3 regions of the Rhizobium sp. ZX09 genome follow, and region 3 is predicted to be linked to each of the others. Evidence: riboswitches for the same ligand, from Rfam matches in the RefSeq annotation. Region 3 holds a riboswitch; each other region holds the start of a gene.
The links. A riboswitch is a leader RNA that binds a small molecule or an ion and turns the genes downstream of it on or off. The one in region 3 is predicted to bind cobalamin.
Positions count from the first base shown of each region.

Region 1: linked by a shared signal. The riboswitch ahead of nrdH (glutaredoxin-like protein NrdH) and the one ahead of BTN45_RS21710 (ABC transporter substrate-binding protein) in region 3 are both predicted to bind cobalamin.
Region 2: linked by a shared signal. The riboswitch ahead of BTN45_RS12960 (DUF1636 family protein) and the one ahead of BTN45_RS21710 (ABC transporter substrate-binding protein) in region 3 are both predicted to bind cobalamin.

Region 1 covers NZ_CP031363.1:2,750,511-2,753,782, reverse strand. Annotated here, with positions in the region: partial or broken gene BTN45_RS13435 (ribonucleotide reductase N-terminal alpha domain-containing protein) at 1-1,226, opposite strand, end outside; gene nrdI (class Ib ribonucleoside-diphosphate reductase assembly flavoprotein NrdI) at 1,214-1,612, opposite strand; gene nrdH (glutaredoxin-like protein NrdH) at 1,624-1,854, opposite strand; cobalamin riboswitch at 2,150-2,374, opposite strand; gene BTN45_RS13420 (nucleoside triphosphate hydrolase) at 2,507-3,136, opposite strand; gene BTN45_RS13415 (ATP-binding cassette domain-containing protein) at 3,133-3,272, opposite strand, start outside.
Region 2 covers NZ_CP031363.1:2,647,575-2,650,846, forward strand. Annotated here, with positions in the region: gene cobW (cobalamin biosynthesis protein CobW) at 1-971, opposite strand, end outside; gene BTN45_RS12960 (DUF1636 family protein) at 968-1,393, opposite strand; cobalamin riboswitch at 1,511-1,728, opposite strand; gene cobO (cob(I)yrinic acid a,c-diamide adenosyltransferase) at 1,861-2,478, shown strand; gene BTN45_RS12970 (cobyric acid synthase) at 2,480-3,272, shown strand, end outside.
Region 3 covers NZ_CP031364.1:1,521,886-1,525,157, reverse strand. Annotated here, with positions in the region: gene BTN45_RS21720 (ABC transporter ATP-binding protein) at 1-8, opposite strand, end outside; gene BTN45_RS21715 (iron ABC transporter permease) at 5-1,033, opposite strand; gene BTN45_RS21710 (ABC transporter substrate-binding protein) at 1,030-2,061, opposite strand; cobalamin riboswitch at 2,220-2,454, opposite strand; gene BTN45_RS21705 (GNAT family N-acetyltransferase) at 2,580-3,272, opposite strand, start outside.

The sequences.
Region 1 (3,272 bases), on a different replicon from region 3:
CTGACCTGCAGGATTTCCGAGCAGAGATTGCTCATGCTGATGCGACCGGCAATCGGATTGGCGCGGTTCACCGTATCCTCAAACATGATGTAGGGATAACCGCTCTCGAACTGGATTTCGGCGATCACCTGGAAGAATTCGCGCGCCTTGATCTTCTTCTTGCGGATGCGGCTGTCGGCGACCATCTCGTGGTATTTTTCCGTCACCGAGATTTCGGTGAAGGGCACGCCGTAGACCCGCTCCACATCATAGGGAGAGAACAGATACATATCCTCGTTGTTACGGGCGAGCTCGAAGGTGATGTCGGGGATGACGACGCCGAGCGACAGGGTCTTGATGCGGATTTTTTCGTCGGCGTTTTCACGCTTGGTATCGAGGAAACGCATGATGTCGGGATGGTGGGCATGCAGATAGACAGCACCCGCACCCTGGCGGGCGCCGAGCTGGTTGGCATAGGAAAACGAATCTTCCAGTAGCTTCATCACGGGTATGACACCGGAGGACTGGTTTTCGATCTGTTTGATCGGCGCGCCAGCCTCGCGAATATTGGTCAGTGAAAGGGCAACGCCGCCGCCGCGCTTGGAGAGCTGCAGCGCCGAATTGATGGAGCGGCCGATGCTTTCCATATTGTCTTCCACGCGCAGCAGGAAACAGGAGACCAGCTCGCCGCGGCTCTTCTTGCCCGCGTTCAGGAACGTCGGGGTCGCTGGCTGGAAGCGGCCGGAAATGATCTCGTCGACCAGATTGCGCGCCAGCTGCTCATCACCGCGCGCAAGGGAAAGCGCCACCATGCAGACGCGATCCTCGTAACGCTCCAGATAACGTTTTCCGTCGAAGGTCTTCAGCGTGTAGGAGGTGTAATATTTGAACGCACCGAGGAAGGTCGGAAAGCGAAACTTCCGGGCATAGGCCTCGTCATAGAGGTCACGAACGAAATTGAAGGAATACTGGTCCAGCACCTCCTGTTCGTAGTAGCCCTCCGCTACCAGATAATCGAGCTTTTCCCTGAGGTTATGGAAAAACACCGTGTTCTGGTTGACGTGCTGGAGGAAATATTGACGGGCAGCAAGACGATCCTTGTCGAGCTGGATTTTTCCGTTCTCGTCATAAAGGTTCAACATCGCGTTCAGCGCGTGGTAGTCCAGGCCTGCATCGAGCGGCGTCTGGCTTGCGGCTGTTGGCTGTTTGGTGTCCTTGCGCAGCGCGTTAGCGGTCAGCGTGTCCAAAATCGTTCCAATCCATGTTTGACGTTGGCGACATCCTCCTCAGTGCCGAGAAGCTCGAAGCGATAGAGAAACGGCACCGCGCATTTGCGCGAGACGATGTCTCCGGCGGATGCGAAAGCTGCGCCAAAATTGGTGTTTCCCGCCGCGATGACGCCGCGAATGAGATTGCGGTTGGAGGGTTCGTTTAAAAACCGGATGACCGGCTTCGGCACGGCACCCTTGGTGCCGCCGCCGCCATAGGTGGGCGTGACGAGCACATAGGGTTCCGACACCTGAGGCACGTCATCCTCAGCGCCGAGCGGCAGGCGAAGCAACCGCCGCCCCAGTTTCAGAAGGAAACGATGGGTGTTTTCGGAACGACTGGAATAATAGACGATCAGACCCATCGCCTGCCGCCTCAGCCGATCGAGCCGATCGAGCCGATCATGTCCGGCCGGAACCCCGCCCAATGGCGTTCACCGGCAACCACCACCGGAACCTGCATGTAACCGAGACCACGGACATGATCGAGAGCGTCAGCATCTTCGGAAATATCGACGATCTCATAGGGAACGCCTATGCGGTCGAGTGCGCGATAGGTGGCGGTGCACTGGACGCAGGCGGGTTTGCTGTAAACGGTGATGGTCATAATTTCCCTTTCGAAGCTATTTTGGACGCGGCAAAGCGTTGCCGATTGCAATCGCAATCGGGCGGCGGTGGTTTTGTCATTCAGGTAGGGCGTGCTCTCTCGGAGTTTTCTCGGGAACTCCGACTGGTTCTCCTGGAACTGCTGAAAGCCGCAGAAAATCACTCCCTACGCAGATGAGCGTAGCAACTCAAAAATATGCACTGGCATGACTTCACCCCGAAGCTTGTTCTGGAGGGGGCAGAAAAAGGCGCACGCAAATCATCTGCGTCTACACCTTCCTCCGGACACCCCGCCCGTGGACGTTTGCGCTCAAGGCAGGTCTCCTGACTTGCGGGTCACAACATCTATTCCGGCCTTCCCGGAGCGCTCAGCTCCAGTGACTCAAATCGGAACGATGCTCGCCGCTTACAGTTGCGGGGGCAGTTTCGGCCTTGCTTCACCACGATGGCGTTACGCACCGAATTCCCGTCTTAGCTCCCAATCCTTGCGAATCGGAAGAACCTCGAACACCACATATAGTATATGAGGAAATTTTTTCGTCAATAAATAGACACACAAAAGCCCCGCCCTGTGGATCAAAAAGATTCAACACATGGCCAACAATGACTTAACGGCGGGCCGGACACACCGCGCGGGAGATGAAGATGTTAATCTATTCCCAGATATCGATGTGGATATCGGCAGGACGGGTGTTTTCGATCACCCTTTTTCCGTTGGGAAGATCGTTTGCGAAAAGCTTTGCGTGGATCTGAGCTGCATCGAGACCATAACCCAGCCATCTGTTTCGCAGCCTCTCTTCCAGCACCGCTACGGACGGACCCACGAAGATAGTGAGATCAAAGCTCCCGGAAAGGTTTGTCCAGGGCGCTTCTTTCAGCAGCAGATAATTGCCCTCGGCGAGGATGAAGCGTGTTTCCGGAGCAATCGCACGGGCAGACGCGATGGCGATTTCACGGGAGCGATCAAACACCGGGACAAGCACCTCCTGCCCGCCCTTGCGAACGGCGGAGACGATATCGAGGAAGCCACGCACATCGAATGTTTCCGGCGCACCCTTCCTTGGCAGCAGTCCTCGCTCTTCGAGGATGCCATTGTCCATATGGAAGCCGTCCATGGGCAGAATGGCGGCCGTTTCGCCCCGTGCGCGCAAGGCGCCGCAAAGAGCATCCGCCAACGTGGATTTGCCGGCCCCAGGGGGACCGGCAATCGCGACGATGAAACGGGAGTGGCCTTCTGCCCGCTGAAAAACCTCTTCGACGATCGTCTCAAGCTTCAGCGTCATGCGGCGAGCGTTTCCTTCGGTGCTTCCTTGGCACCGGTCATGAAGGCGACGGCATCCGACATGGAATAGTCCTTCGGGTTGATGACGCACAGGCGCTTGCCAAGCCGATGGATATGGATGCGGTCGGCAACCTCGA
Region 2 (3,272 bases), on a different replicon from region 3:
CTGCGGCGCTGCTCGCCCGCTGCCCAGGGGCGGTCATAATAATGATTGACCCGGCTTCCGACCGCCTGCACCTGCAGACGCATGGGCTTGGCGGAAACTTCGACGAAGCCCTTGATGCGCAGGACGTTTTCAGCCGCAGCCGTTTCGGCAATGCGCGCCGCCAGTGCTTCCGGATCGGCCACGGCCGGCAGGTCGATCACGAAGCTGTCGAAATCGTCGTGTTCATGGTCGAGTTCACCGTCATGGTGGGTGCGGCGGTTTTCGATATCCTCTTCAACGGCAAGACCAAGACCGATCAGCACGGCGGGGTCGATGGCGCCATTGGAGGCCACAACGATCTTCGCCGCCTTCGGCAGATGTTCGAGCACATGCGCCCTCGCCTTGTCGAGGCCGGCTTCATCTAGAAGATCGGCCTTGGTGAGAACGATGAGATCGGCGCAGGCGACCTGGTCCTCGAAAACTTCCTCAACCGGATCATCGTGATCAAGCGCCTCGTCATTGGCCCGCTGAGCAGCGAGCGCCTCCATGTCGTGCGCGACCTTTCCTTCAGCAAGGGCGGCGCCATCCACCACGGCCACAACGGCGTCCACGGTCACGCGGCTCTTGATGGCCGGCCATTGGAAAGCCTGGACCAGCGGCTTAGGCAGGGCAAGACCCGAGGTCTCGATCAGAATATGCTCCACCTTCGGCTGGCGGCTGAGAATCTGTTCGATCGCGGGCTGGAAATCGTCAGCCACCGTGCAGCAGATACAGCCGTTGGCCAGTTCGACGATGTTTTCTTCGGGGCAGCTTTCAATGCCGCAGCCTTTCAGGATTTCGCCGTCGATACCGATATCGCCGAATTCATTGACGATGATTGCGAGCCGCTTGCCGTCCAGCTTTTCCAGAAGACCCCGCAACAGCGTCGTTTTTCCCGCCCCCAGAAAACCGGTGACGATGGTGCAGGGAACGCGGTCCAGATGGTTGCTCATGATCTCTCCTCGGTAAAATCGAATGGGGGAATGCGCGCCACCATGCCGCGCTTTAATGGTTCGGGGCGGCCGCGCCAGGGCATCAGGCCATCTGAAGACGCAGAAAGAAGCCGCGCGCCGGTCAGCAGGTCCCCTGCATCGTCGGGTTTCAGCCCGCCAAACACATAGGACCAGCCATTGGCGCTGCGCAGCACGGCACTGAGGCCACGTTTGCAGTTGGCGAGACAATTGACGGAACGGACCGCGATGCCGGACGCTTCCGCCTCTGCGGTGACGGCCTCGGCAAGACGTGAGCCGGCACGTGGCTCGGCGCTGGGATCAGCTTCGTCGCGACAGCTTCGGCAAACGAAAACGACCACACCGGACGCCGTTTCATCCTGCGCGTTTCCACCAGCATGTGAAGATGTCGCTGAAATATCCAAACCGTATCGTTCCCGCGCCAAGTCAAATTCTTTGGGGTGCGGATATCGAAAACGGTATGCGCACAGGCACAGACCGGCTGTTCGACGTCATCGACTGACCGGAGCACCCCGCCCGGTAGACGTTTTTCCTGAAACGGCAGGTCTCCTGGCTTGCGGCTCGATGAGCGCCCGGACACCGCCTTCCCGAACCGTCTCTCTGGTCCAGTGGCTTTACGGTGCGGGCTTGCCGCTTACAGTTGCGGGGGCAGCCACGGAATGACCCGTTTCAGGGTGGAACCGTGTTCCCTCTTAGCTTTTCCCGTTGCCGGGGAAAGACCGTCAGTTCCTTACCCTTAGGCCGAACGGGCTTTGGGGTCAATGCCGCCCCCCGTGGCTCGCGCATTGCCGGGTGCGGCAAATTGGGTATAGTCGCCGCTCCGAAGGGCAGGGATAAGTTCCCGGCTGCTGGAGTGAAGAAGGAATATGCGATGACACGCGACATCAGCGACAACGAAGCCGAGCGCCATCGGCAGAAAATGGTCAACCGCAAGACGGTGCAGGATGCCGAAGTCGCGGCAAAGACCATCGAAAAAGGTCTGCTGATGATCAATACCGGCCCCGGCAAGGGCAAGTCCACGGCCGCCTTCGGCCTTGCGTTGCGTATGCTCGGCATCGGGCGCAGGGTCGGCGTCGTGCAATTCATCAAGGGTGCATGGTCGACCGGCGAACAGCAGGCGCTGGCTCTGTTCGGTGACAAGGTGGTGTGGCGTACCATGGGGGAAGGCTTCACCTGGGATACGCAGGATCTGAAGCGCGATGTTGCCGCTGCCGCGAAGGCGTGGGAAGAAGCCGTGACACTGATGGCTGACCAGACGATCGGCCTGCTGATACTCGACGAACTGAATATCGCATTGCGTTATGATTACCTGCCGCTTGACGAGGTTGTGACGACGCTGGCCAGCCGTCGGCCCGATCTGCACATCATCGTCACCGGCCGCAATGCCAAGCAACCGCTGATCGACGCCGCCGACATGGTGACGGAGATGACGCTGGTAAAACATCATTTCAAGGCGGGCGTGAAAGCACAGCCAGGGATAGAATTCTGACATGGCCGCACGGGTTCTGATGTTTCAGGGAACCGGCTCGGATGTCGGCAAATCGCTGATGGTGGCCGGTCTAGCCCGCGCCTTCGTCAGGCGCGGCCTGTCCGTCATGCCGTTCAAACCACAGAACATGTCGAATAATGCGGCCGTTACCGCCGACGGCGGCGAGATCGGCCGAGCACAGGCGCTGCAGGCGCGGGCCGCTGGCGTACCCCTCTCTGTCCACATGAATCCGGTTCTTCTGAAACCGCAGAGCGAGACCGGGGCACAGGTGGTGGTTCAGGGCAAAATCGCCGGCAATGCCAGAGCAGCCGATTACCAGCACCTGAAAGCCGGGTTGATGCCGCGCGTGCTGGATAGCTTCAACCGCCTGAAACAACAGGCCGATCTGGTGCTGGTGGAGGGGGCGGGCAGCGCATCCGAAATCAATCTGCGTGCCAATGATATCGCCAATATGGGGTTTGCGAGAGCTGCTGACGCGCCTGTGATCCTCATCGGCGATATTGACCGCGGCGGCGTCATCGCCAGCCTTGTCGGTACCAAAGCCGTCCTCGAACCTGACGATGCGGCGATGATCGAAGGTTTCATCGTCAACCGCTTTCGCGGTGATCCCGCGTTGTTTTCGGACGGCATGCGGATAATTCAGAAAAGGACAGGCTGGGCCTCGATAGGCCTTCTGCCACATTTCTCCGATGCCACGAAACTGCCGGCTGAAGACGCGCTCGGTCTTTCCGGCCCGGCTGAGCGAAAACCCGGCGCAAAGATCCGCATCGCCGTGCCGATCCTGCCGCACATTT
Region 3 (3,272 bases):
AGCTTCACGAACGTCCCCTCTTCTGTCCGAGGATGAAGGCGAAGGCGGGCGCGCCGACAAGCGCGGTGATGACACCGATGGGCAGCACCTGCCCGGGAATGACAATGCGGGAGAGAATATCGGCGATGATCATGAATACCGCACCGGTCAATGCTGTCACCGGCAGCAGCAGCCCATGGCGGACGCCGACGAAGATGCGTGCCGCGTGGGGAATGACGAGGCCGACAAAGCCGATGGACCCGACCAGCGAGACCATCACCGCCGTCATGATCGCCGAAACCGAGATCAGTACTGCATAGGTCCGCCGCACCGGAATGCCGAGCGAGGCGGCCGCCTGCCCGCCGAAGGCGAAAGCATCAAGCGCCCGGGCGTGCCAGAGGCAAACCGCAAGACCGGCAACACTGACCGGCAGGGCCAGCCACACATCCGGCCAGCGCACGCCCGAGAGGTTCCCCAGCAGCCAGAACATGATACCGCGCGCCTGTTCGGCATTGGCGGATTTGGTGACGATGAAGGACGTCATGGCATTGAACAGTTGCGAACCGGCCACCCCGGCCAGGATGATGGCACTGTTGCCGTGCCCTGCACGCACCGCCAGAAGACTGACAAGCGAGAATGCGACGAAGGCACCGATCAGTGCCCCCGCCGGCATTGTCAGAAAGCCCGCCCCAAAGCCGAGAAGGGCCACGCCCACCGCTCCGGTGGAGGCGCCCGCGGAAATACCGAGGATATAGGGGTCGGCAAGCGGGTTGCGCAGCAGCGATTGCAGAACCGCGCCGGCAAGCGCCAGTGAAGCCCCGCAGCAGGCGGCCACGACGGCGCGGCTGAGACGATAGCTCCACACAATTCCCTCATCCAGCGGCTCCAGCGGATAACCGGCGTCAAACACCCGGTTGGCGATGGTTTTCGCCACCACATCGAATGGAATGGCGGTTTCGCCGATGGCCGCCCCGGCCATCAGCGCGCCGAGCAGCAGGGCGAGCGCGGCAAAAACCAGCCCTCCTCTGCCGAGATGGATTGAAAACCCGCTCACTTGGCGAGACCGGCAGCCGAAATTGCCTCAGCCAGCGTTTCAATGCCTTCGATCGTCCGGATGGTCGGGTTCATCGCTTGGGCATCCATCTCGAAGACGTGACCTTCCTTGACAGCTGGCATGATGCTGGCCACGGGATCGGTGGCGAGGAATTTCTGCTTGACGGCGATGTCGTCAGCCGGGAAACGGCGGCGGTCCATCTTTCCGGCCACAATCACCGAGGGATTGGCCTTGGCGATGGTTTCCCAACCGACCGTTGGCCATTCTTCGTCGCTCTCGATCACATTCTTCAGGCCGAGCGCCGACATGATGTAGCCGGGCGCGCCGTTGCGGCCCGCCACATAGGGATCGATATCCAGTTCCGCGCTGGAGAACCAGAAGACGGCGGAAAGCTTGCCGTTTGCGGAAGCAATCTTTGCGCGGGCAGCCTCTTCCCTTTTCTTGAGATCATTGACCACTTCTTCGCCGCGATCCTGGACGTTGAAAATCTGCGCAAGGTCGCGGATTTCCTGATAGATCAAATCCATTGTGAAGCCGGCCTTGCGCACGCCGTCGCCGCCCCCGGAATTGTCCTTGCCCACGCAATCTGCCGGCGAGGTGTAAACAGGAATGCCGAGTTCGGCGAATTGCGCCGGCGTACCGACAACGCCCTCGGGGCCGATCTGCCACTGGAACTGCGTTGTGACGAGGTCCGGCCTCTTTCCAACGACGGCCTCGAAGCTAGGATCATTGTCGGCCAGACGCTCCACCCTGGAATTGGCCTCCTCATAGCCCGAAAGGACCGGGCCGATCCACAGGGCCGTGCCAACGACCTTGTCGGCCAGTCCGAGCAGATAAAGAACCTCAGTCGTGCTCTGGCCGACGGAGACGGCGCGGGCGGGCGGCTGCTTGAAAGTGATGTCGTGACCGCAGCTTTTGATTGTCAAGGGATATACCGTTTCCGCGGCAGTGGCGGTGGCGGCGGGCAGAACTGCAAGCGCAGCAGCGAGAAAGCCGGCGCGGACCGGCAGGCGTCCAGAATGAAACATGTGTTCTCCAATCGAAATGAAATCGCTTGTTCCAGAGCAGCGGCGTCAGAATGCGCAGCAACCACGGAACGTCTTGTACGGAGAACGGTAACAGGACGCAAACCAAATGTTATGAAATAACATTACAATCTCCTCTTCCGGGCTTCCCCGCCCGTAACGATGGTTTATATTTTGACGGCAGGTCTCCTGACTCACGGATTTGCGCCTTTCATCTGCCTTCCCGCATTCCGGAGAATGCAGTGGCATGACGCCATCGGCGTCACGAGGATGAGCGGCAATCCGCTTACAGTTGCGGGGGCAGCCACGGCATTGGGCGATAATCATCACCCGCACCGTGTTCCCTATTAATCCCTTCGCCTTTCGGCTGCAGGAACCGTCGCTTTCTCACATAAGGGTCAAGGGGCAGTGCGTCAATCATCAAAGCATGTTTCTAGCGCAGCGGAACGCATCGCGTCGGGCGACGCCCGAAACAGGACCACCACATAATCAGTCGAATTGAGGCGGTTCAAAACTGCGCTTCAGCACAGCGATGGACCCGCAAGGGCGAAAATCCTCGCCGGACCCGAACCCGCAGGCTGCGGCGCCTGTTTCGACATGGTGGTAAGAGTTTCGATCACGACCAGGCCGGATTGCGTCAGAAAATCGGTCAATACGCCCTGGTCTTGCACGGCATCCAGACGGACGAGCTGATCGTCCAGATCGGCAAAATGCCGACTCACCAGCGCGACCGCATCTTTCTCCTCAACTGCGACGACCGGACCGACGATGTGACCTCGCCCGGCCGCCCGGCGCAGCGCGAAAGCCACCAGACGATCGACCTCGAAAAGGCCATAGCCAGTATTGTCGCGCAGAAGGCGTTGCAGCACGCCCCGCCTCGATACGCCCAAAGCCACCCGGTCAATCGTCACGACCGCCGACAAATGATCTTCCGAGAGGGGCTCGATCCGTTGCTTTCTGCCAAGCCCCGGTGTCTGCACGGGGGAGCGCGCCCTGCCCCGAAACAGCTGCACCTTTTCCGCATCTCCGGAAAAGCCTAGCCCTGCAAAAAGACGACGTGAAACGTCGGTGGCGTTCAGCCGCAAGACGGTTGCCGGGTATTTCGCCAGAAGCTGCCGCACCAGCCAGGGCGCCACGCCACGCCCCTGCAGACGTGGCGATACGATGACCATGCCGAGCGTCGCGAAACCCTGATCATAGGGAAAGAGCATCGC